DNA from 3 places in the Lactobacillus sp. M44 genome. Region 3 is predicted to be linked to each of the others. Evidence: predicted binding sites of a transcription regulator. Region 3 holds the regulator's gene; each other region holds the start of a gene.
The links. The regulator HrcA, encoded in region 3, represses chaperone genes, less so after heat shock. The targets are predictions, from matches to a motif close to TTAGCACTCNNNNNNNNNGAGTGCTAA.
Positions count from the first base shown of each region.

Region 1: the regulator HrcA is predicted to act here: its motif matches at 2,428-2,454, upstream of clpP (ATP-dependent Clp endopeptidase proteolytic subunit ClpP).
Region 2: the regulator HrcA is predicted to act here: its motif matches at 4,245-4,271, upstream of AC38BG_RS00885 (Hsp20/alpha crystallin family protein).

Region 1 is NZ_CM176707.1:1,394,664-1,402,468, reverse strand. Features, by position in the region: gene AC38BG_RS06815 (gluconeogenesis factor YvcK family protein) at 1-189, shown strand, start outside; gene whiA (DNA-binding protein WhiA) at 189-1,118, shown strand; gene AC38BG_RS06805 (hypothetical protein) at 1,266-1,748, shown strand; gene clpP (ATP-dependent Clp endopeptidase proteolytic subunit ClpP) at 1,807-2,391, opposite strand; tRNA gene AC38BG_RS06795 (tRNA-Arg) at 2,520-2,591, opposite strand; gene AC38BG_RS06790 (sugar-binding transcriptional regulator) at 2,830-3,861, shown strand; gene gap (type I glyceraldehyde-3-phosphate dehydrogenase) at 3,913-4,935, shown strand; gene AC38BG_RS06780 (phosphoglycerate kinase) at 5,037-6,248, shown strand; gene tpiA (triose-phosphate isomerase) at 6,261-7,016, shown strand; gene eno (phosphopyruvate hydratase) at 7,059-7,805, shown strand, end outside.
Region 2 is NZ_CM176707.1:155,399-163,203, reverse strand. Features, by position in the region: gene AC38BG_RS00905 (Cof-type HAD-IIB family hydrolase) at 1-783, shown strand, start outside; gene AC38BG_RS00900 (metal ABC transporter ATP-binding protein) at 855-1,478, shown strand; gene AC38BG_RS00895 (metal ABC transporter permease) at 1,478-2,269, shown strand; gene AC38BG_RS00890 (C1 family peptidase) at 2,314-3,630, opposite strand; gene AC38BG_RS00885 (Hsp20/alpha crystallin family protein) at 3,734-4,162, opposite strand; gene AC38BG_RS00880 (hypothetical protein) at 4,346-4,873, shown strand; gene greA (transcription elongation factor GreA) at 4,874-5,335, shown strand; gene AC38BG_RS00870 (phosphoenolpyruvate carboxykinase (ATP)) at 5,481-7,136, shown strand; gene AC38BG_RS00865 (ATP-binding cassette domain-containing protein) at 7,214-7,805, shown strand, end outside.
Region 3 is NZ_CM176707.1:1,043,943-1,051,747, forward strand. Features, by position in the region: gene AC38BG_RS05095 (bifunctional riboflavin kinase/FAD synthetase) at 1-610, shown strand, start outside; gene hrcA (heat-inducible transcriptional repressor HrcA) at 761-1,762, shown strand; gene grpE (nucleotide exchange factor GrpE) at 1,773-2,348, shown strand; gene dnaK (molecular chaperone DnaK) at 2,369-4,213, shown strand; gene dnaJ (molecular chaperone DnaJ) at 4,279-5,418, shown strand; gene lepA (translation elongation factor 4) at 5,507-7,345, shown strand; gene AC38BG_RS05125 (class A sortase) at 7,349-7,805, shown strand, end outside.

The DNA of each region.
Region 1 (7,805 bases), 350 kb from region 3:
GATTATGATGAATACTTGACTCCTGTTGCAAATGACTTTAAGGGATTAGTTAACCAAGGTGTGCGTGTAATTACAGATGATTTTATTGATCAGAAAAATAATTTAGTTTTTCATGATGGAACAAAAGTTGCACATGAGATAGTTGATTTGGCTTTTGAATCACATTGTAAATATAAAGGACTGATTTAATGGTTTCATATGCAAGTGATGTAAAAAAAGAATTAACTTCAATCAAAGTTCATCCAGAGCATGGAAAAGCTGAATTAGCAGCATTTTTGAGAATGAATGGTGTTTTAAATATTCACAATCATCAATATAGTTTAGATATCACTACCGAAAATCCAGCAATTGCAAGGCGAATATTTACTTTAATTAAAAATGCTTATAACGTAGAACCTTTACTAATAGTTTCTAGGAAAATGAAACTGAAGAAAAACAATCAATATTTAGTTCGTTTGCAGCAGAATCTAACTTTTGTGATGAAAGATTTAGACATTTTAAGTGATGAAGGCTTAGTGACCAGAATACCTAAAAAAATTCGTGATTCTGAAACACTTGCAATGTCATATTTACGTGGGGCATTTTTAGCAGGAGGATCGGTTAACAATCCAGAAACCAGCAGGTATCATTTAGAAATTTATTCAGCTTATGAAGATCATAATGAAGATTTATTATGGTTAATGAACCATTATTTCTCATTAAATGCTAAGATAACAAACAGACGCTCAGGATACATTGTATATTTAAAAGAAGCTGAAAAAATTGGTGACTTTTTACATATTGTAGGAGCACTAAATGCAATGCTTGCATTTGAAGATTTAAGAATTATGCGTGATATGCGTAATTCAGTTAATAGACTAGTTAATTGTGATACTGCAAACTTAAAAAAGACCGCTAATGCTGCGGCAAAGCAAGTTGAAGATATCGAGGTAATAATGAATAATGGAAAATTTGATGATTTACCAGAAAAGTTAGCTACTTTGGCTAATTTTAGAATGCAAAATCCAGAATTATCATTAAAGGAACTAGCTGAAAAGATCCCAGGTGGTCCTCTTTCAAAGTCGGGGGTAAATCACCGATTTAAGAAAATTCATGCTATTGCACAAGAATATAAATAAGAAGTGAAAGTTTTATCCTTTAAGGGATGAAACTTTTTTGTTTGGAATTGATATAATTACGTTCGTTATAATTGCATAGAACATCAAAGTGGATTAATATTTCTTGTTAGTTAATTAGATTGGATAAAAATTATGTTGAAAGTCAAGATGAATAATATTCAAGAATTAGATGCAGAGCCTGGAGTATTAGCGTATATTTCTTATGATAAGGAAATAGGTTCAGTGTTGAATTTTAATGTTCGAAATAATGCAATACTGGATGAAAACTTTGTTGAATTTGTAAAATCAAATTATGATGAGTTATTAATTATTTATAAATTGCAAGGCGAATTTTATTTACATCAGCATAGAGTTCAATCTTGGCAAAAGTGGCTGTTGAACAATATTACCGCTGAATGGAAAAAATCATCTACTTCATCAACATATTATTCAGACAATAATAGTGATGAATTTGGAATTCATGAAGAAGGAAGTTTGCGCTTATCTAATATTTGGAATGAAGTGAGTTTAGGACAAGTATACGGAAAAACTAATGATCCAAGATTTATGGATGGGTGGGCACTAGGTGAATATCATCATGGTATTTATAAAATAATTAAGAAGTTTTTTGATGATAAATTCCCAAGCTAAACAAAAAAGCGACAAGTTTGAATAATATCAAGCTTGTCGCTTTAGTTGTATATTTAGATTATTTCTTTTTATTAACCATAATTTCGTCAATTAAACCATAATCTTTTGCTTCTTGTGCAGTTAAGTAGTTATCTCTTTCAGTATCTTTTAAGATCTTTTCAAGAGGTTGTCCTGTAGTTTCATGCAAAATTTCATTTAGCTTTTTACGTGACTTCAGGATTTCATTAGCTGCAATTTGAATATCAGTTTGTTGACCTTGAGCTCCACCTAATGGTTGGTGAATCAAAACTGTTGAATTTGGTAACGCAAATCTTTTACCTTTTGTACCAGATGTCAACAAAATTGAAGCCATTGATGCAGCCATACCGATTGCAATAGTAGAAACGTCTGATTTAATAAAGTTCATTGTGTCCATGATTGCAAGACCAGAGGTAATTACACCACCTGGTGAGTTAATATATAATGAAATATCTTTTGTGTTATCTTGTGCATCAAGGAAGAGCAATTGAGCGATAATTGAGTTGGCCATTTGGTCATTGATTTCGCCACTTAGCATGATGATTCTATCTTTTAACAGTCTAGAATATATATCATATGCTCTTTCCCCACGTGCAGTTTGTTCAATTACTGTAGGTACTAACATAAGTTAACCTCCATAAAAATAATATTCTTTAATTTTTTAGCACTCATATAAGCACTGTGCTAATTATTGCACTCAATATTAATCATGTCAACTAAAAAGCCACCAACTAAATAAGTTGATGGCAAAAATGGGACCCCTGGGAATCGAACCCAGATTTTAAGAACCGGAATCTTACGTGCGATCCATTACACCAAGGTCTCTTGACAATACAAGTATTATAACAAAAACGTTATCAAATATGAATTTGTTTTTGGTGTAAATAATTTAAGTTTTTTGCTTGCAACGGATTACAAATATGATATACTTAAAACGTCGAAAGGGAAAAATGTGAGTTAAACTTAACAGTGAATTATCATTTTTCTTATTTTTTTGGAATACGTGGGTCGTAAATAGACACATACATGGTCATTTATAGTCCCACCAAAAGGAGACAATATAATGGACTCGGAATTAACCTTGCTACAAACATTTGTCCCTGATATTTTAAAAAAGTTTCGACAACGCTATCGTGTACTTGAACAAATTTCGTTAAAGTCTCCGATTGGGCGCAGAAGTATAGCTCAACAGCTTGGCTTAAGTGAGCGAACAATTAGAACTGAAACTGAATATTTGAAGCAGTTAGGATTAATTGAAATTAAAAGTTTCGGTATGTTCTTAACTGAAAAGGGTGTACAAGCGTTAAAAGATGCTGCTCCATTAATCGATCGATTATTTAATGCTAGTTTATTAGAAATAAAATTAGCTAAGCAATTAAAGATAGATCGCGTTATAATAGTTCCTGGTGATAGTGATTTACAAGATAGAGTGTTTGACCTAATGGGTGAGCAATTAAACTCTGTTTTAAATTTGTTATTACCATTAGGTAAAAGCATTATTACAGTCTTAGGTGGTAAAACAATTGCACAAGTTGCAAATCAACTAACTCCTATATTAAGCAGAAATCGACAATTAGAATTTGTTCCAGGTCGAGGAGCTTTAGGCGAAAGTGTTGAAACGCAAAGCAATACAATTGTTCAGAATATGGCTAGAGCAACAGATGGTAATTATAAAACACTATATTTACCAGAAAATGTTTCTCAAGAAGCATATCGCTCACTGATTAGAGACCCAATAATTGCTGGAGTATTGCAAGATATTTCTCGCAGTGATGCTGTGATTCATGGAATAGGTCTTATGGAAGATATGGCAAAAAGAAGAGGGTTTAATTCGATTGAATTATCTCAACTGCGAGAATTAGGAGCTGTTGTTGAATGTTTCGGGTGTTTTTTCAACAGCAGTGGCAAGATAGTAGAACGGATCCCTCGAATTGGCCTGCAATTTGAAGATCTTAGCAAAATACCTCATATATTTGCAATTGCATCTGGTTCTAAAAAAGCAGAAGCAATTAAAAGTTATATGTTAAATGCACCTCATCAAACATGGCTAATTACAGATGAGGCTGTCTCAAATATGATTTTAAACGGGAAATGAAATCCCATTTAAAATAAATTGTTACTAGTTCCTAGAGGAGGAATTTTAAATATGACAGTAAAAATTGGTATTAACGGTTTCGGTCGTATTGGTCGTTTAGCTTTCCGTCGTATTATGGATTTAGGCGAAAAGTCAAATGATATCGAAGTAGTTGCTATTAACGACTTAACAAGTCCAGCATTATTAGCTCACTTGTTGAAGTATGACTCAACTCATGGTACTTTCAACCACGAAGTTTCAGCTACTGATGATTCAATCGTTGTTGATGGTAAGAAATACCGTGTTTATGCTGAACCACAAGCACAAAACTTACCATGGGTTAAAAATGATGGTGTTGAATTCGTACTTGAATGTACTGGTTTCTACACAAGCAAAGCTAAATCACAAGCTCACTTAGACGCTGGTGTTAAGAGAGTTTTGATTTCTGCTCCAGCAGGTAATGACTTAAAGACTATCGTTTACAACGTTAACGATGACACTTTAACTCATGATGACACTATTGTATCAGCTGGTTCATGTACTACTAACTGTTTAGCACCTATGGCTTACTTCTTGGATAAAGAATTTGGTATTGAAGTAGGTACTATGACTACTATCCATGCATTTACTTCAACTCAAATGATCTTGGATGGACCTGTTCGTGGTGGTAACGTTCGTGCTGCACGTACTGCTTCTGCAAACATTATCCCTCATTCAACTGGTGCTGCTAAGGCTATTGGTCTTGTTGTTCCATCAGTAAATGGTAAGTTACAAGGTCATGCACAACGTGTACCAGTTGTTGACGGTTCATTAACTGAATTAGTAACTATCTTAGGCAAGAAAGTTACTGCTGATGAAGTTAACGAAGCTATGAAGAAGCATACTGAAGGCAACGAATCATTCGGTTACAACGATGACGAAATTGTTTCAACTGATGTTTTAGGTTCAACATTTGGTTCAATCTTTGACCCAACTCAAACTGAAGTAACTACTGTTGGTGACAAGCAATTAGTTAAAACTGTTGCTTGGTACGACAATGAATACAGCTTCACTTGCCAAATGGTTCGTACTTTATTAAAATTTGCTACTCTTTAATCAATAATTGATAAAAGTATAGTGATATAAAAGAGGGCGGAGGGGATTTCTCCTTCGCCCTTTTTTAAAGAATAGATGAAAATATTCGGAGGAAACTTCTAATGGCAAAATTAATAATTTCTGACTTAGATGTTAAGGGCAAGAAAGTTTTAGTTCGTGTTGACTTTAACGTTCCTATTAAAAATGGTGTGATCGGCAATGATAACAGAATTGTTGCTGCATTGCCTACTATTAAATACATCATTGAACATGGTGGTAAGGCAATTTTACTTAGTCACTTAGGCCGTATTAAGAGCGATGCTGATAAAAAAGAATTATCTTTGAAACCAGTTGCTAAAAGATTAAGTGAATTATTAGATAAACCTGTTGAATTTGTAGCAAGTAATGAAGGTAAAGATTTAGAAGAAGCTATTGATAAAATGCACGATGGTGATGTTTTATTGATGGAAAACACTAGATTCCAAGATATTGATAACGACTTTGGTAAGCGTGAATCAGGTAATGATCCAAAACTTGGTCAATACTGGGCAAGTTTGGGTGATATGTTTATCAACGATGCATTTGGTACCGCACACAGAAGTCACGCTTCAAACGTAGGTATTGCAACTGCTATGAAGGCAGAAGGAAAACCTGTTGCTGCTGGATTTTTGATGGAAAAAGAAATCAAATTCTTAGGTAATGCTATTGAAAATCCTGTCCACCCATTTGTAACTATCTTAGGTGGTGCAAAGGTTTCAGACAAGATTGGTGTTATTAAGAACTTAATTCCAAAATCAGATCATATTTTGATTGGTGGAGGAATGGCATACACATTCTTAGCAGCTCAAGGTCATAAGATTGGTAAATCATTATTTGAAGCTGATAAAGTAGAACTTGCTAAGGAACTTTTAAAAGAAGCAGATGGCAAGATTGTTTTACCAGTTGATAATGTAGTTGCTAGCGAATTTTCAAATGATGCTGCTCGTGAAGTGGTTGGCGATGATATTCCTGATAACGAAATGGGCTTGGATATTGGTCCAAAGACCATTGAATTGTTTAAGAGCATTTTAAAAGATGCAAAGACTGTAGTATGGAATGGACCTATGGGTGCATTTGAAATGCCTAACTTTGCAAAAGGTACTCTTGAAATTGGTAAGGAATTAGCTAACTTGAAAGATGCTACTACTATTATTGGTGGTGGTGATTCAGCAGCTGCTGCAATCCAATTAGGTATCGCACCAAAAATTACTCATATTTCCACTGGTGGTGGAGCTTCATTAGAATATCTTGAAGGTAAAGAATTACCTGGTATCGCAAGTATTTCTGATAAATAAGGAGGAATTTTAATGCGTACACCTATTATTGCTGGTAACTGGAAATTACATATGAATCCAGTACAAACCAGAGAATTTGTTAATGCTGTTAAGGATAAATTGCCAGATCCTAAAAAAGTAGAAGCAGCAATTGCTGCACCTGCAGTTGATTTGGAAGCTTTAGTTGAAAGTGCTAAGGGCTCAAATTTACATACTGGTGCTGAAAATGCATACTTTGAAAATGAAGGTGCTTTTACTGGTGAAACCTCACCTTTAGTTTTAAAGGAAATGGGCATTAACTATTGTATTATTGGTCACTCAGAGCGTAGAGGATACTTCCACGAAACTGATGAAGACATAAATAAAAAAGCAAAGGCTCTTTTTAAAGTTGGTGTAACCCCAATTTTATGTTGTGGTGAAAGTCTAGAAGTTCGCGAAGCTAATAAGCAAAATGATTGGGTAATTGGCCAAATTAAAGCTGACTTAGAAGGCTTAAGTGCTGATCAAGTTGCTTCAATGGTTATCGCATACGAACCAATTTGGGCTATTGGTACAGGTAAAACTGCGACTGCTGACCAAGCTGAAGAAATGTGCAAGACTATTCGTGAAACTATTAAAGATTTATACAACGAAGAAACTGCTGAAAATATTAGAATTCAATACGGTGGCTCTGTAAAACCTGCTAATGTTAAGGAAATTATGGCTAAACCTGATATTGATGGTGGTTTAATTGGTGGAGCAGCTTTAGAGCCAGATTCATTCTTGGCTTTAGTAAACTACCAAGATTAAACTAGTTAACAATTTATTTTATAAACATAAAGGAGAAAATCCATGTCTGTAATTAATGATATCCATGCACGCGAAGTTTTAGATTCACGTGGTAACCCAACTGTTGAAGTTGAAGTTTATACTGAATTAGGCGGCTTTGGTCGCGCAATTGTTCCATCAGGTGCTTCAACTGGTGAACACGAAGCTGTTGAATTGCGTGATGGTGATAAATCACGTTTTGGCGGTCAAGGTGTTTTAACTGCTGTTAAGAACGTAAACGAAGAAATTGCAAAAGCAGTTATTGGTTTAGATGTAACTGATCAACGTTTAATCGATCAAACTATGATCGAATTAGATGGTACTCCAAACAAAGCACGTTTAGGTGCAAATGCTATCTTGGGTGTATCATTAGGTGCTGCTCGTGCAGCTGCTGATGAATTAGGCTTGCCATTATACGAATATTTAGGTGGACCTAACGCTCACGTATTACCAACTCCAATGATGAATGTTATCAATGGTGGTAAACACGCTGACAACAACGTTGATATTCAAGAATTCATGATTATGCCTGTAGGTGCAAAATCAATTCATGAAGCCGTTCGTATGGGTTCAGAAACTTTTCACGTATTAAAGAACTTGTTGAAAGAACGTGGAGACTTTACTGGTGTTGGTGATGAAGGTGGATTCGCTCCAAACCTTAAGAACAACGAAGAACCATTTGAAGTTTTGGTTGAAGCTATCCAAAGAGCTGGTTACAAGCCAGGTGAAGACATTGCTATCGCATTTGACGCAGCTGCATCAGAATTTTAC
Region 2 (7,805 bases), 590 kb from region 3:
AAATTAATCGCAACAGATATGGATGGTACTTGGCTTAACTCTAAAAAAGAATATGACCATCAATTGTTTTTTAAAGAATTCAAAATAATGCAAAAACGCAACATCAAGTTTGTTGTAGCTAGTGGTAATCAATATGAAAATCTCTTGACTCGCTTTCCAAAAACAAAGGATTCATTATATTACGTTGCAGAAAATGGTGCATTAGTAGCACATGGTAAGCAAATATTAAATGTTAAAGACTTAAGTGTAGAAGATATAAATAATATCAGAGAAATTCAAAAAGCATATGATTATCCTGTAGTTTGGACAGGGTTACAAGCTGCATATATCTATAATTCAGCTAGCGAAGTGATAAAACAAGAAGCAAAAAAATTTTTCAAAAAAGTAATATTCATCGATCATTTTTCTGATATTAATGATCGTTTATTTAAGATGAGCTTTATGTTATCAACAACTAAAGCTGGAGAACTAGCAGATCAATTAAAAAATAAATATAAAGATGTAGAAATTGTAGCAGGGTCTGAATCTTCAGTTGATATTTCTCAATTAGGAATGTCAAAGGCTGTAGGATTGAAATACTTAAGTCAAAAACTAGGCATTAAACCAAGTGAAATGGTTGCCTTTGGAGATAGCGGTAATGATGTTGAAATGCTTAAATATGTTGGACACAGTTATGTAACTAGTACTGCATTGCCAGTTGCTAAAAGAGCAGCAAGAGAAATTATTGGATCTAGCGAGGATAGTAGCGTTCAAAAGAAAATACTTGCAATCTTAACTGATTAAGTATACTCTAAATAGATTTAGATTAGATAGGGGTGTATTGAGTGGACATATTAACTGTGAAAAATTTATCGATGAAATTTGAAACAAAAACATTATTTCATAATCTAAACTTTGTTTTAAAAAAAGGTTCTATGACAGCGTTGTTAGGACCAAATGGTGCAGGGAAAACAACATTGATTAAAATATTACTAGGAATGTTGCCTGCAACTAGTGGGACTTATCAGTTTGCAAAGGGCGTAAAGTTAGGTTATGTTCCTCAATTTAGAAATATTGATGAAGAATATCCTTTGAGCATTAGAGCATTTATTGAGTTAGATGCTCCATTATTTAAAACTAGCCAAGTTAAAGAACATGTGAATCATATTTTAGATGAAACACAGCTAACTTCAATTCAAAATACTCGTATGGGTGAAGCTTCAGGTGGACAAAAACAGCGTGCTTATCTAGCACAAGCGTTGCTAGATAATCCAGATATGATTATCTTAGATGAGGCAACAGCTAGTTTAGATCCAGTTGCTAAAGAAGAATTGATGAAACTAGTAAAGCATCTAAATGAAAAACATGGGATGACAGTATTATTTACCACTCACGATATTCCATTAGCTAAAAAATATATGAAGGATTATCTCTTATTTAAAGATGGTGAATTAGAACATAGTCAGATGAGTAATTTGACTTTGGAGGCGTACGAATAATGTTTTCTTATGATTTTATGCAATATGCCTTTTTAGCAAGTACTTTTATTGCAATAACTTGTGGAATTGTAGGGGTGTATGTTGTAGCTAGAGGATTTAGTTTTTTAGCACATACTTTATCAGAAATCGGATTTGCAGGGGCTGCATTTGCGGTGTTTTTAGGAATTGAACCTTTATGGGGGATGCTAATATTTACATTACTTGGATCGCTTAGTGTAGGGGAGCTGTCACTGCATAGTGATCAAAAAGAGTCTTCTATTAGTGCAATCAGTGCTTTATTTATTGGATTAGGAGTATTATTTTTAGCATTATCTGGATCGAATAGTAGATATGCGACCAACATATTATTTGGTAGTATTATTGGGGTTGACTTGCATGGGGTTATGCAATTAGTAGTTTTATCTTTAATTGTGTTGTTTATTGTATTTTCAATATTTAGACAGTTAAACTTTGATTCATTTGATCATATTGGAGCTGTTGCACATAAAATTAATACTGGCTTTGTAGGATTGATCTTTTTAATTGCTTTGGCAATGTCAGTAAGTATTGGAGCGCAAGTTGTAGGAGCTTTGTTAGTGTTTATTTTATTGACACTGCCAGCATCTACTGCAAGATATTTAGGTAGAACAATTCCTGCTATGATGGTCTGGTCCATTGCTTTGGCATTAATTGGAGTGTGGCTTGGGTTAACGCTAGGGTATTATACTAATTGGCCTGTAACATTCTTTATTGCAGTAATTGAAGTAGCAATTTATTTGAGTGTGTATTTGTATCATTTAATCAAAAAATAGAGCAAAAAAATAAGGGTTCAATTAAGAATCCTTATTTTTATTGATTATGCTAATGAATCCCATGCAGGTAACTCAGTTGGCTCACTTTCAGCGATCTTTCTTTGGTCTTCAGTCAAATACTTTTTATGAACAACAACTTCATAAACATATTGATCAAACCAGTCAGGGCTCATAACAAAGTAACCTTTTTTACCTACTTTATCACCCCAAGAGTTCTCAACCTTCCATTGACGAATATCACCATTATCTTCATCAACACCAACTAATGTCATGGCATGGGATACTTGACCATCACCAGTTGCTAGGCGATCTGCTTTACTCATAGAAGTATCTACATCAAACAATTCATCAGTTTTATATAAGTTAGTGTCTAAATAACCAGTCTTGTTGTCTTTTTGTTGTAAGACATCATTTCCAAACCAAACTGCTTCACCATCTTTTAATTGGGCAATTGCTGATTGAGCTAAATATTCCATAGGAACATTCAAGAACTTAATCTTGTATTCACCTTCTACATTATCTTCTGATGGTAATGAATATAACTTATTGTATTCATGGTCTGGTGCATTAGTCAAAACAACATAATCACCAAAGTCAACATCAGTAAAGTATTTGTGCAAAAACTCTAATGGAGTTAAGTTCTTGTCTAAATGATATTTCTTATCATCATCGCGATATTCTAAGTCAAATGTCTTAGGAGGTTGCCCTACAGCAATTGCGGTCATACGATAGACTTCATTTAAGAATTGTTTGCGTGTTTTTTCAATTTCATCAGTTTTACCATCTAATTTTAACTTACGTAAAACTAAGGCATCTTTTTTCAATTTGCGAGATAATGTATTAATTAACCCAACAGTAGTATTAGTATTAAAGGTTTCAGGCATAGCATAAGTTGGAACAACACCATATTTTTCAACTAATGAAGCAGCCATTTGCCATTGCCCACCATCTTGGCCTGCACCTTTTAAATATTCTTTGACTTCTCTTTCATCAAGAGGCTTATCTGCAGTATTTAAAATATTGTCATAAAAAATATTTGCACGTTCAATTTTGTCCCAGAAAAAGTTATATGCTTGAGACAAAGTGAAGTTCTTAGCTTTATATTTCTTGCCAAAATTATGACGTAAAACATTTAAAGTAGAAAATTCCCAGCAACGACCAGATTTTTGTTGGTCAGTTACATTTTCTGTAGCTAATTCTGTAGAAAAGACTTGGGTTAATTTTCTTGATACAGTGTCATTGTAAGAAGCCTCCATGATACCACTACGTTTTGCAGCACGGGATGCAACTTCATTTCTTTTGCTTGAATCAAAATCTTTACGAAAGGCTTCGACTTCTTGAATTGTTAGTTTATGAGCCATGATTATTCCCTCCAATATATATACGTATTCACGATTAATATACACCAATTTAGGTAAAATAAAAAGCGGTTTCTTAAAGCCGCTTTATTAAATATATGAATTATTAGTCAATCTTAATTGAGTTATCATTGCTTGAAGCACTTTGCTTAGGCAAATCAATTGTCAATACACCATTTTCGTATTTTGCGTGAATTTGATCAGCAATTACATTGGGTAATCTGAATGAACGTGAAAAGTGACCTTCAGTTCTTTCTTGGTGGACAATATTTTGTTCTTTATCACTCATATCTTTGAATGACTTTCTAGAACTAGATACTGTTAATGTGCCATCAGTATAGTTTAAGTCAATCTTATTTTTTTCAAGACCAGGCATATCAATTTTTACTACGTATTCCTTATCATTTTCAGCAATATCAGCTTGCATAATGCCACTTAAGCCACTATTATCAAATAAGTCCTTTGGGAAACCAAACCAATCATTTACACGACCCATTACATCATTGTTACTACGATTCATCATGTCATTTGCCATAATCTAAAACTTCCTTTCAATAAGATTATTTATTTTCTTTACAATTCTTATTATATGACCTGCGGTTTTTAATGTTAAATATTTAGCACTCAAAGTTATTGATTGCTAAATTTGGCAGAAAAATGTTTATTTAATCAAGATTGAACTATAATTAATTTAACAAATCAGGAAGGATTAAGCCCTATGAAAATAAGAAAAACTATTTTATTAAGTGCAATCGCAATTATAAGTTTAGGATTAGTAACAACAGCTTGCAGCAATCATAAAAAAGCAAGTGAAACCAAATTAGGTCAAGTATCCAAAAAATCTCATTCAAAAGATAAGTCAAGCTCAAATTCATCTAGTAGTGCAAGTTCTTTGACACCATCTCAAAAACAGAGTGTCGCAAAATCTCAAGCTAAAGTTGCTAGTGAAGAAAATGTCCAAGGCAAGGGCAGCGACAAACCAGGAACTAATATTAAAAAAGCTCCTAATCAAACTAAGGTCAATAATCCAATTTTTGACACAATTATCAATGATGCAATTAAGCGATTGGATTATCCAAAATCAACAACTAAAGCAGATTTTAGTTTGGTCACAAGTGGTAATAATACTAACCAAGAAATTGATGTTATGGAAAAGCAATCTGGAACAATTGTTGCACATTATTTAGTAAAAAATGGCACACTTTATTATCAAAATATAAATGGAGCACAAATTAAGGTTAGATAAATGGTTTATTTTCAAAAAATGACTCCTGAAGGCTATCAGCAAATAAAAGCTGAAATCACAGCCTTAAAAAAAGATCGTCCAAATAAAATCAAGTTACTCCAAGAAGCTAGGTCATTAGGAGATTTATCTGAAAATTCTGAATATACAGAAGCTAAAAAAGATTTGCGGCATTTAGAGAGTAGATTGCGTTATCTGGATAAACAATTGCGTTATGCAGATATTATAAAGCCTAGCACTAGTGATGAAGTTGATTTAGGGAAAAAAGTAATTTTGAAATTTGAAGATGATGAAGAATCTGCAGAATATAAAATCGTTGGTAGGCTCGAAGCAGATTTAGCTTCAGGTAAAATTTCATTTGATTCACCTCTAGGACAAGCCTTGATGAAAAAAACATCGGGACAAGAAGTTGAAGTAAAGGCTCCTGCTGGAAGTTATAAAGTAGAAATAATAGAAGTGAAATAATGAAAATGCGCAGCTATTAGTAGCTGCATTTTTTATTGAAAAGAAATGAAAAAAAGCATATTTTTTCAATTGCACGCCTTTATACAAACTGTTATTATAAGTGTGTAAATGAAATCGCTTTCTAGAAGCGGGAGGAAGGAAAAATATGAGTACACAACAATATTTTGATCCAGATGAATTAAGGAAAAATAATCCATTATTTAGTAGAGTACGTAGCACTATTGAAAGTGCATTTTATGGCAACAATGTTCAAGAAGTAAAAAGTGTTGCTGAAGCCTATGAACTTGCTAAAAAAGCTCCTGGCACAATCGTAACTGATGTTCCAATTAAACATACAAAAGAATTGGGATTACCAGAAGGCGCTACACAATTAGTTAATAATCATGGGCGTATCTTAGGTAGAACTGCTTCTGCACGTCACTTCGTAGATGATTCACACGAAGATGCTGAAGCATTAGCCGGTGATTTGCGTGAAGATATCTTCAAAGGTCATAATCAGTATTATTTAAAGGCGACTGTATTAGTTGGTCTTGATGAATCATTCTCTGTTAAAGCACACATCATGTTGCCAGAAGATTATGCATTCAACTTATTAAGTTACATTTTGAACTTCCAATTTTTTGATTCAGAAGCCAAAAAAATGTATGAAAAATCAAAGCATTATGATGAAGGAGATATCTTCTTCTACTGCGACCCTAATGTAAAAGATGATGACTACCCAGATGGCCTAGCAATTTTTGATGCACCACATAACTCAGCTGCGGTCTTTGGCTTGCGCTACTTTGGTGAATTGAAAAAAGGTACATTGACTCTAGCTTGGGCTATTGCACACCGTCATGGATACACTGCATCTCATGGTGGCGAGCAAGCATTCCACTTCAAAGACAAACCAGATAAAGTATTCGCATTTTATGGACTATCAGGTTCTGGTAAATCAACTTTGACTCATGCAAAACATGGTGGCAAATATGATATTACTGTATTGCATGATGATGCGTTCATTATCTCTCGTGATGATGGATCATCTGTTGCAATGGAACCATCATATTTTGATAAAACTCATGATTATCCAAGTGGCACTCATGAAACTCAGTATATGGTTACAGTTATGAACTGTGCTGTTACATTGAATAATAAGGGTGAAAAAGTATTAGTTACTGAAGATTTAAGAAATGGTAATGGACGTACAATTAAATCTCGTTATACTTCTAAAAACCGTGTTGATGTAGAAAAAGCTCCAATTACAGCGCTATTTTGGATCATGAAAGATGCTTCATTGCCACCAGTATTGAAGATCGATGATCCAGTATTAGCAGCAACTTTGGGATTGACATTAGCTACTAAGAGAACTTCTGCAGAAAACTTACCTAAAGGTTTTGATTTGAATACTTTAGTTATTGAACCATTTGCTGATCCATTTAGAGCATATCCATTAAATGAAGACTATTCTGACTTTAAAGAATTGTTTACTAAGCGTAAGGCACAATGTTATGTATTAAATACTGATGCCTTTATGGGACATGATATTCCAAAAGAAGTTACTATGAAGATTATCGAAAAGATCGCTGATTCTAAAGATACTTGGGTACCATTTGGCAAGATTAAGGGAATTTCATACATGCCAATTGAAGGCTTTGATGTAAACTTACAAGATCCTAAGTATATAAAGGTTTTAACTGATCGTATGCAAGATCGTTTGAACTGGATCAATGACTTTAATGAGAAACACCCTGATAAACCATTACAACCAGAAGCAAAAGAAACTTTGGAAAACATCATCAAGGAATTAAAGAGTAAATAATTTTATATTATGAGACCGTTTATCTTTAGTAGTAAACTAAAGGTAAGCGGTTTTTGGATTGAAAGGTGGAGAAAAATATGTCTCAACCAACTAAAATTGAAGTTCGTGGAGGTCAAGTCCATAACTTAAAAAATATTGATGTTGACATTCCTTTAAATAAATTTGTGGCAATTTCTGGGTTATCTGGTTCAGGAAAAAGTTCGCTGGCAATGGGGATTTTATATGAAGAAGGGTCTAGACGCTATTTAGAAGCATTATCTACTTATACAAGGCGAAGAATTAAGTTAGGCAATCAAGCTGAAGTTAGAGAAGTTAAACATATTCCATCAGCTTTAGCTTTGCATCAACGCCCAAGTGTGCCAACTGATCGAGCTACAGTGGGGACAATGAGTGAGGTATTTAATGTAGTTAGATTAATTTTTTCTAGATTAGGTTCCCCACGCTGCCCTAATGGACATCAAATAAAACCAAGCTTAAAAATTGCGGAAGCATTGAGTAAAGTAGGACCAAAGCAAGGATTAATTACTTGTCCAATTTGCCATGTTCAATTTAAAGCATATGAAGCACAAGATTTTTCTTTTAATTCAACTGGGGCTTGTCCTGAATGTCATGGAACAGGAAAAATCCAGATATTAGATGAAAGTAAATTAATTTTAGATCCAAATTTAA
Region 3 (7,805 bases):
TAATGTACTTGTCAGATTAAATGCAGATACTGTTGTTGCTGGATTTGACTATACTTTTGGACCAAAAGAAATTGCTAATATGATTACTATGAAACAAATGTCTAAAGGACGTTTTGATGTGGTGACATTGCCTGAACAGACTTTTGATGGAATAAAAATTGGTTCAACTGCTGTTAGAAAAGCAATAATTGAAGGTAGAATGATTTATGCGTCAAAATTATTAGGATACCATTATAAACTTAGTGGCAAAGTAGGGCATGGCTTAAGAAATGGTCATAAATTGAGTTTCCCTACAATTAACTTGAGATCATATGGTTCAAAAATAATTCCAAAAGTTGGTGTATATGCAACAAAAACTAAAGTTAATAATCATTGGTATGATTCTATGACTAGTGTTGGTTATAATCCAACAATAGGTAACAATAACCATATTTTTATTGAATCAAATTTATTTAATTTTGATGAAGATGTATATGATAAACCAGCCACTATTGAATGGTTTAAATATTTGCGTGGAGAAATAAAATTTAATAATTTGGATCAATTAAAAAAACAAATGATTATGGATAAAAAGCATGTTCAGGAATATTTTGAAAGTGTGAAAAAATAAATTATTTTTCAAAAAAATTAGCAAAGCACTTGATTTAGTGCTAATTTCCTGGTATCTTATTCATTGTTAGCACATAAGACAAATGAGTGCTAAATAAGAGGCGATAGTATGTTAACTGAACGTCAAGAATTGATTTTAAAAACAATCATTATGGACTTTGCTCAGACACACGAGCCTGTTGGTTCAAAGACCGTTATGCAGCAATTACCTATTAAGGTGTCTAGTGCAACAATTAGAAATGAAATGGCTTATTTGGAACACAAAAATTTGATTGAAAAAACACATTCATCAAGTGGTAGAATTCCTTCAAGTCAAGGGTATAGATATTATTTAGACAATTTGATAGAACCTTTAGAATTGCCTAGCTCTGTATATACAAAAATCATTTCATTATTAGATCAACCATTTAATCAAGTCAATGAAATTGTTGAGCAGGCAGCTAAAATATTGTCAAATTTAACTAATTATACAGCCTTTGCTGAAGGCCCTGAAGCTGTAAATACAAAAATTACGGGCTTTAGGATAGTTCCACTGTCTAATCGCCAAGTTATGGCGATATTAGTTACTGATGATGGTAATGTTCAAAACCAAGTATATACGCTACCAAATAACATTAATGGAACTGAAATTGAACGAGCTGTTCGTTTATTAAATGATAATTTAGTTGGTCATTACATCAATGAAATTTCAATGGATTACTTGCACAAGATAGGTTTAGGTAATATTGATAATAATTCATTTGATTTGTTAAAACTGGTTGATGATGTTGTCAAAGATGCTGCCAGTGATCAGATGTATGTTGATGGGCAAATAAATTTATTGAGTAATTCCAAATTGGAAAACCCAAAACAAATTAAATCTTTATATCAACTATTGCAGGATAATAGTTTTTCAGATTTAATGAATCCTGAGACCAAAACTAAAAAAGGACCATACAGTGTTAGAGTAAAACTAGGTTCTGAGATGCCTAGTCAGTTACTAGAAAATTATAGTTTATTAACTGCTGAATATAATGTTGGAAATCATGGTAAAGGAACAATTGCGTTGCTAGGACCTACTAACATGCCATATTCACAGATGATAGGGTTACTGGAATATTTTAGTAATGAATTGGCTAAGAAATTATTAGATTATTATGGTGGCTTTAAATAAGGAGGGCATTTTGAGCGATAAAGAGTTTCCTAGTGAAAAAGATTTAAATCAAGAAAATGAAAAGACAAAAGAAAATATAAAAAAAGAAGATACTAAAAAAACTAGTGAAAAAACAGATGAAATAAAAAAGTTATCTGATTCTCTAGCTAAATTAATGGATACTAATAAAGAACTTGAAGATAAGTTTTTACGTAGTCAAGCTGAAATTCAAAATGCTCAAAATAGATATGCTAAAGAACGAGCACAATTGATTAAATATGAGTCACAAACTTTGGCAAAAGATGTTTTACCAGCAATTGATAATTTAGAGCGTGCACTGCAAGTAAAAGTTGATGATGACGCTTCAAAGCAATTGAAAAAAGGTGTTCAAATGACCTTAGATGCATTAGTAAAAGCATTAAATGATCATGGTATTACTGAAATTGAAGCTGATGGTCAAAAATTTGATCCGACCATTCATCAAGCAGTTCAAATGACAACTGCTCAAAATGATGATCAAAAAGACCATGTTGTTCAAGTGCTTCAAAAAGGTTATTTATATAAAGATAGAACATTAAGACCAGCAATGGTTATCGTGGCACAATAAGAGAGGAAGTTAAATTAATAATGGCAAAAGTTATTGGTATTGATTTAGGAACTACAAACTCTGCAGTTGCAGTACTAGAAGGAAAAGAACCTAAGATTATTACAAATCCAGAAGGAAATCGTACAACACCATCTGTAGTTGCATTTAAAGATGGTGAAATTCAAGTTGGTGAAGTTGCTAAAAGACAAGCTATTACTAACCCTAACACAATCGTTTCAATCAAACGTCACATGGGTGAAGCTGGATATAAAGTTAAAGTTGGAGACAAGTCATATACACCACAAGAAATTTCAGCTATGATTTTACAATACATCAAGAAGTTTTCTGAAGATTATCTTGGTGAACCTGTAAAAGACGCTGTTATTACTGTACCTGCTTATTTTAACGACGCTCAAAGACAGGCAACTAAAGATGCTGGTAAGATTGCTGGTTTAAATGTTCAAAGAATAATCAATGAACCTACTGCATCTGCTTTAGCATATGGTCTAGATAAAGATGATAAAGATGAAAAAATCTTGGTTTATGACCTTGGTGGTGGTACTTTTGATGTTTCTGTCCTTGAATTAGGTGATGGAGTATTTCAAGTATTATCAACTAATGGTGATACTCACTTAGGTGGGGATGATTTTGATCAACGTATTATGAATTGGTTGATTGACAACTTCAAGCAAGAAAATGGTGTTGATTTATCTAAAGATAAGATGGCACTGCAACGTTTGAAAGATGCAGCTGAAAATGCTAAAAAGGATTTATCTGGTGTTTCTCAAACTCATATTTCACTTCCATTTATTTCTGCAGGTGAAACTGGTCCTTTACACTTGGAAGCCGATTTAACAAGAGCTAAATTTGATGAATTAACTCATGATTTAGTTGATAAAACTAAAGTGCCATTTGACAATGCACTAAAAGATGCTGGTTTAACAGTAAATGATATTGATAAGGTCATCTTAAATGGTGGTTCTACTCGTATTCCTGCAGTTCAAGAAGCTGTAAAGCAATGGAGCGGTAAAGAACCTGATCATTCAATCAACCCAGATGAAGCTGTTGCTTTAGGTGCAGCTATCCAAGGTGGTGTTATTTCAGGAGATGTAAAAGACATCGTATTGCTAGATGTTACTCCATTGTCATTAGGTATTGAAACAATGGGTGGAGTATTCACTAAGTTAATTGATCGTAACACTACAATTCCTACATCAAAGAGCCAAGTATTTTCAACTGCAGCAGATAATCAACCAGCTGTTGATATTCATGTTTTGCAAGGTGAACGTCCAATGGCTGCAGATGATAAGACATTAGGTCGTTTTGAATTAACAGATATCCCTGCAGCACCTCGTGGTGTACCACAAATTCAAGTTACATTTGATATTGATAAAAATGGTATCGTTAATGTATCTGCAAAAGATATGGGCACTGGTAAAGAACAAAAGATTACCATCAAGAGTTCATCTGGTTTATCTGATGAAGAAATTAAGAAGATGCAAAAAGAAGCTGAAGAACATGCTGATGAAGATAAGAAGAGAAAAGATGAAGCTGATTTACGTAATGAAGTAGATACTTTAATCTTCTCAACTGAAAAGACATTGAAAGATGTTAAAGGCAAAGTTTCAGATGATGATACTAAGAAAGTTCAAGATGCTTTAGATGCATTAAAGAAAGCTCAAAAAGATAATGATCTTGATGAGATGAAAGCTAAGAAAGACGATTTAGCCAAAGTTGCTCAAGATTTAGCCGTTAAGTTGTATCAACAAAATGGTCAACAATCAAACCCAGGACAAAATCCTAACCAAAACAATTCTGGCGATGCAAATGGCTCAGATGGTGATACTGTTAATGGCGACTTTAAAAAAGTAGATCCTGACAAGTAAAAGGTTTATACTTAAAAGAACTGCGCAAGTAGTTCTTTTCTTTTGTAAAATAATAAGGAGCAACAATGGCAACCAATCGTGATTATTATGACGTTCTTGGCGTCAGTAAAGATGCCAGTGAACAAGATATTCAGAAAGCTTATAGAAAACTATCTAAAAAATATCACCCGGATCTAAATAAAGCTCCGGATGCAGAAGAAAAATTTAAAGAAGTTAATGAAGCCTATGAAGTTTTAAAAGATAAGCAAAAAAGAGCCCAATATGATCAATTTGGTCAAGCAGGTGTAAATGGTCAAGGCGGCTTTGGCGGTGGCAGTGCTAATGCTTATGGTGATTTTGGAGGCTTTGGCGGTTTTGGAGACATTTTTAGTGATTTATTCAATGGCGGTCAAAGACAACATGTAGATCCTACTGCACCAGTTCGTGGTGATGATTTAGATTACACAATGAATATTGATTTTATGGATGCAATTAATGGTAAGACTACTGATATTACTTATACACGTAGTGAAACTTGTCCTACTTGTAAAGGTAGTGGTGCAGAGCCTGGAACTCATCCTATAACTTGTGACAAATGTCATGGCACTGGAATGATGACAATCACTCAACAATCTATGCTTGGAGTTATTCAACGTAGTGTACCATGTGATAAATGTCATGGTCGTGGTGTAATTATTATGCATCCATGTAAGACTTGCGATGGCAAAGGTACAATTGACAAAAAACAAACTCTTGAAGTTAAAGTACCTGCAGGAATTGATAGTGGTCAACAGATTAGATTGGCTGGACAAGGTGAAGCAGGTAAAAATGGTGGATCCTATGGAGATTTGTACATAGTATTTAGAATTAAGCCAAGTAAAGAATTCACTCGGCGTGGCACTACTATATATACTACTGTTCCAATTTCTTTTGCCCAAGCTAGTTTAGGGGATAAAATTAGTATTAACACTGTACATGGAAAGACTAATTTAAAAATACCTGCTGGAACACAACCTGGATCTAAATTTACCTTGCGTGGTCAAGGGGTACCATATTTGCGTGGAAATGGTTCTGGTGACCAACAAGTTACAGTTGATGTAGTTATTCCAAAGACGCTTAACGACAAACAAAAACAAGCTTTAGTTGATTATGTTAAAGCAAGTGGTGGATCAATATCACCTCAGGAAAAGAACTTTTTCGAGCGTTTAAAAGATTCATTTAGTTAAATAAGAGCAGGTTTATATAGCCTGCTTTTATTTTGTTCTAGTTTATTGCCTTTGATATAATAGATAGCAGACGAAAAAGGTGAAATTAATGGATTTTAAAGAATTAGAAAATTATCAAAAGCATATTCGTAACTTTTCAATTGTTGCACATATCGATCATGGAAAATCTACAATAGCTGATCGTATTTTAGAATTAACTGATACAGTTGAACATCGACAAATGAAAAATCAATTATTAGATGATATGCCACTAGAGCGTCAACGAGGAATTACCATTAAATTAAACTCTGTTGAAGTAAAATATCATGCTAAAAATGGTGAAACTTATATTTTTCATTTGATAGACACTCCAGGACATGTTGACTTTTCTTATGAAGTATCAAGATCACTAGCAGCATGTGAAGGGGCTTTATTGGTAGTTGATGCAACACAAGGTGTTCAAGCACAGACTTTGGCAAATACTTATCTAGCAATTGATGATGATTTAACTATTTTGTCTGTAATCAATAAAATTGATCTTCCATCTGCAGATCCTGAAAATGCAAAAGAAGAAATTGAGGAAATGTTAGGACTAGATGCCGCAGACGCAGTAGAGGTATCTGGTAAAACAGGACAAGGTATTCCAGAATTATTAGAGCGGATAGTTTCTGATATTCCTGCACCCCAAGGCGATTTGAAAGCACCTTTAAAGGCTTTAATATTTGATTCAAAATATGATGATTATCGCGGAGTTGTTTTATCTATTCGTGTAGAAGATGGAATGGTAAAGCCAGGTGATCAAATTGAAATTATGAATACTCATAAAACTTATGAAGTTACCGAAGTTGGTGTTTCTACTCCAAGTCCCGTGAAAAAAGACGTGTTAGTTGCAGGTGACGTAGGATATTTAACTGCCAATATCAAATCTGTTAGAGAAACTCGTGTAGGTGATACTATAACTATTGCCAAAAATCCTACACGAGAGCCACTGCCAGGGTATCGCCAAATTCCACCAATGGTTTATTCAGGAATGTATCCAGTTGACAATGCAAAATATGATGATTTAAAAGAAGCATTGCAAAAATTACAACTTAATGATGCTGCATTGGAGTTTGAACCAGAGACTTCAACTGCTTTAGGCTTTGGTTTTAGATGTGGTTTTTTAGGGTTATTACATATGGATGTAGTGCAAGAGCGATTAGAGCAAGAATTTAATTTAGATCTAATTATGACCGCACCATCAGTTGACTATCATGCAATTATGAATGATGGCTCTACTAAAGTTATTGATAATCCTTCTGATTTACCTGAAGCTGGAGAATATAAGCAAGTTCAAGAACCCTTTGTTAAAGCTGAGATCATGGTTCCTAATGAATTTGTAGGGGCAGTCATGGAATTGTGCCAACACAAACGTGGCGAATTTGTAACTATGGACTATCTTGATAAATATCGAGTTAATGTAATATATAATATGCCATTAGCTGAAATTATTTTTGATTTCTTTGATGATTTAAAATCTTCAACTAAAGGATATGCCTCCCTTGATTATGAAATTACAGGCTATCGCACTACAGATTTAGTTAAAATTGATATATTACTTAATAAAGAGCCTATTGATGCCTTAAGCTTTATTGCTCATCGTGATGAAGCACAAGAGCGTGCAAGACAAATGACATCACTACTTAAGAAATTAATTCCAAGACAAAACTTTGAAGTAGATATTCAAGGAGCAATTGGGGCTAAAATTATTTCACGTGCCACAATCAAACCATATCGTAAAGATGTAACTGCTAGAATTCATACTGGTGACCCTGACCGTCGTGCAAAGTTATTAGATAAACAAAAACGTGGTAAAAAGCGGATGAAATCTGTTGGTCGTGTAGAAGTGCCACAAGATGCATTTATGGCAGTACTAAGAATGAATGATGATGATATCAAAGGAAAGTAACCTATGGCAACAAAAAAAAGCAAACGAAATATTTGGCTGCGAATACTTGCAATTGTTTTATTGATAATTGGCCTGGTCTTAATTTTCAACAAACAAATTTCAAATATGATGGTTTCGCAAAACCAAGCGAGTGCATTAAGTAGTTTGAATCGTGATAGCATAGAAAAAAATAAAAAGAAAAAAGGGATGTTTGATTACAGTAAAGTTAAAGAAATTGACTTTGCTCAAGTTACACGATCACGTGTAAAAAACACCTCCGATGCAATTGGTGCATTGGCTATTCCAAAGGTAAAAATGTATTTGCCAATTATGTTGGGACTAAGCAATGATGCGATGTCAACTGGCGGTGGCACTATGAGAGCTGACCAAGTAATGGGAAAGGGCAATTATCCATTAGCTGGGCACTATATGACGACTCAAGGGATATTGTTTTCACCTTTAGAAAATACTAAGCTAGGCG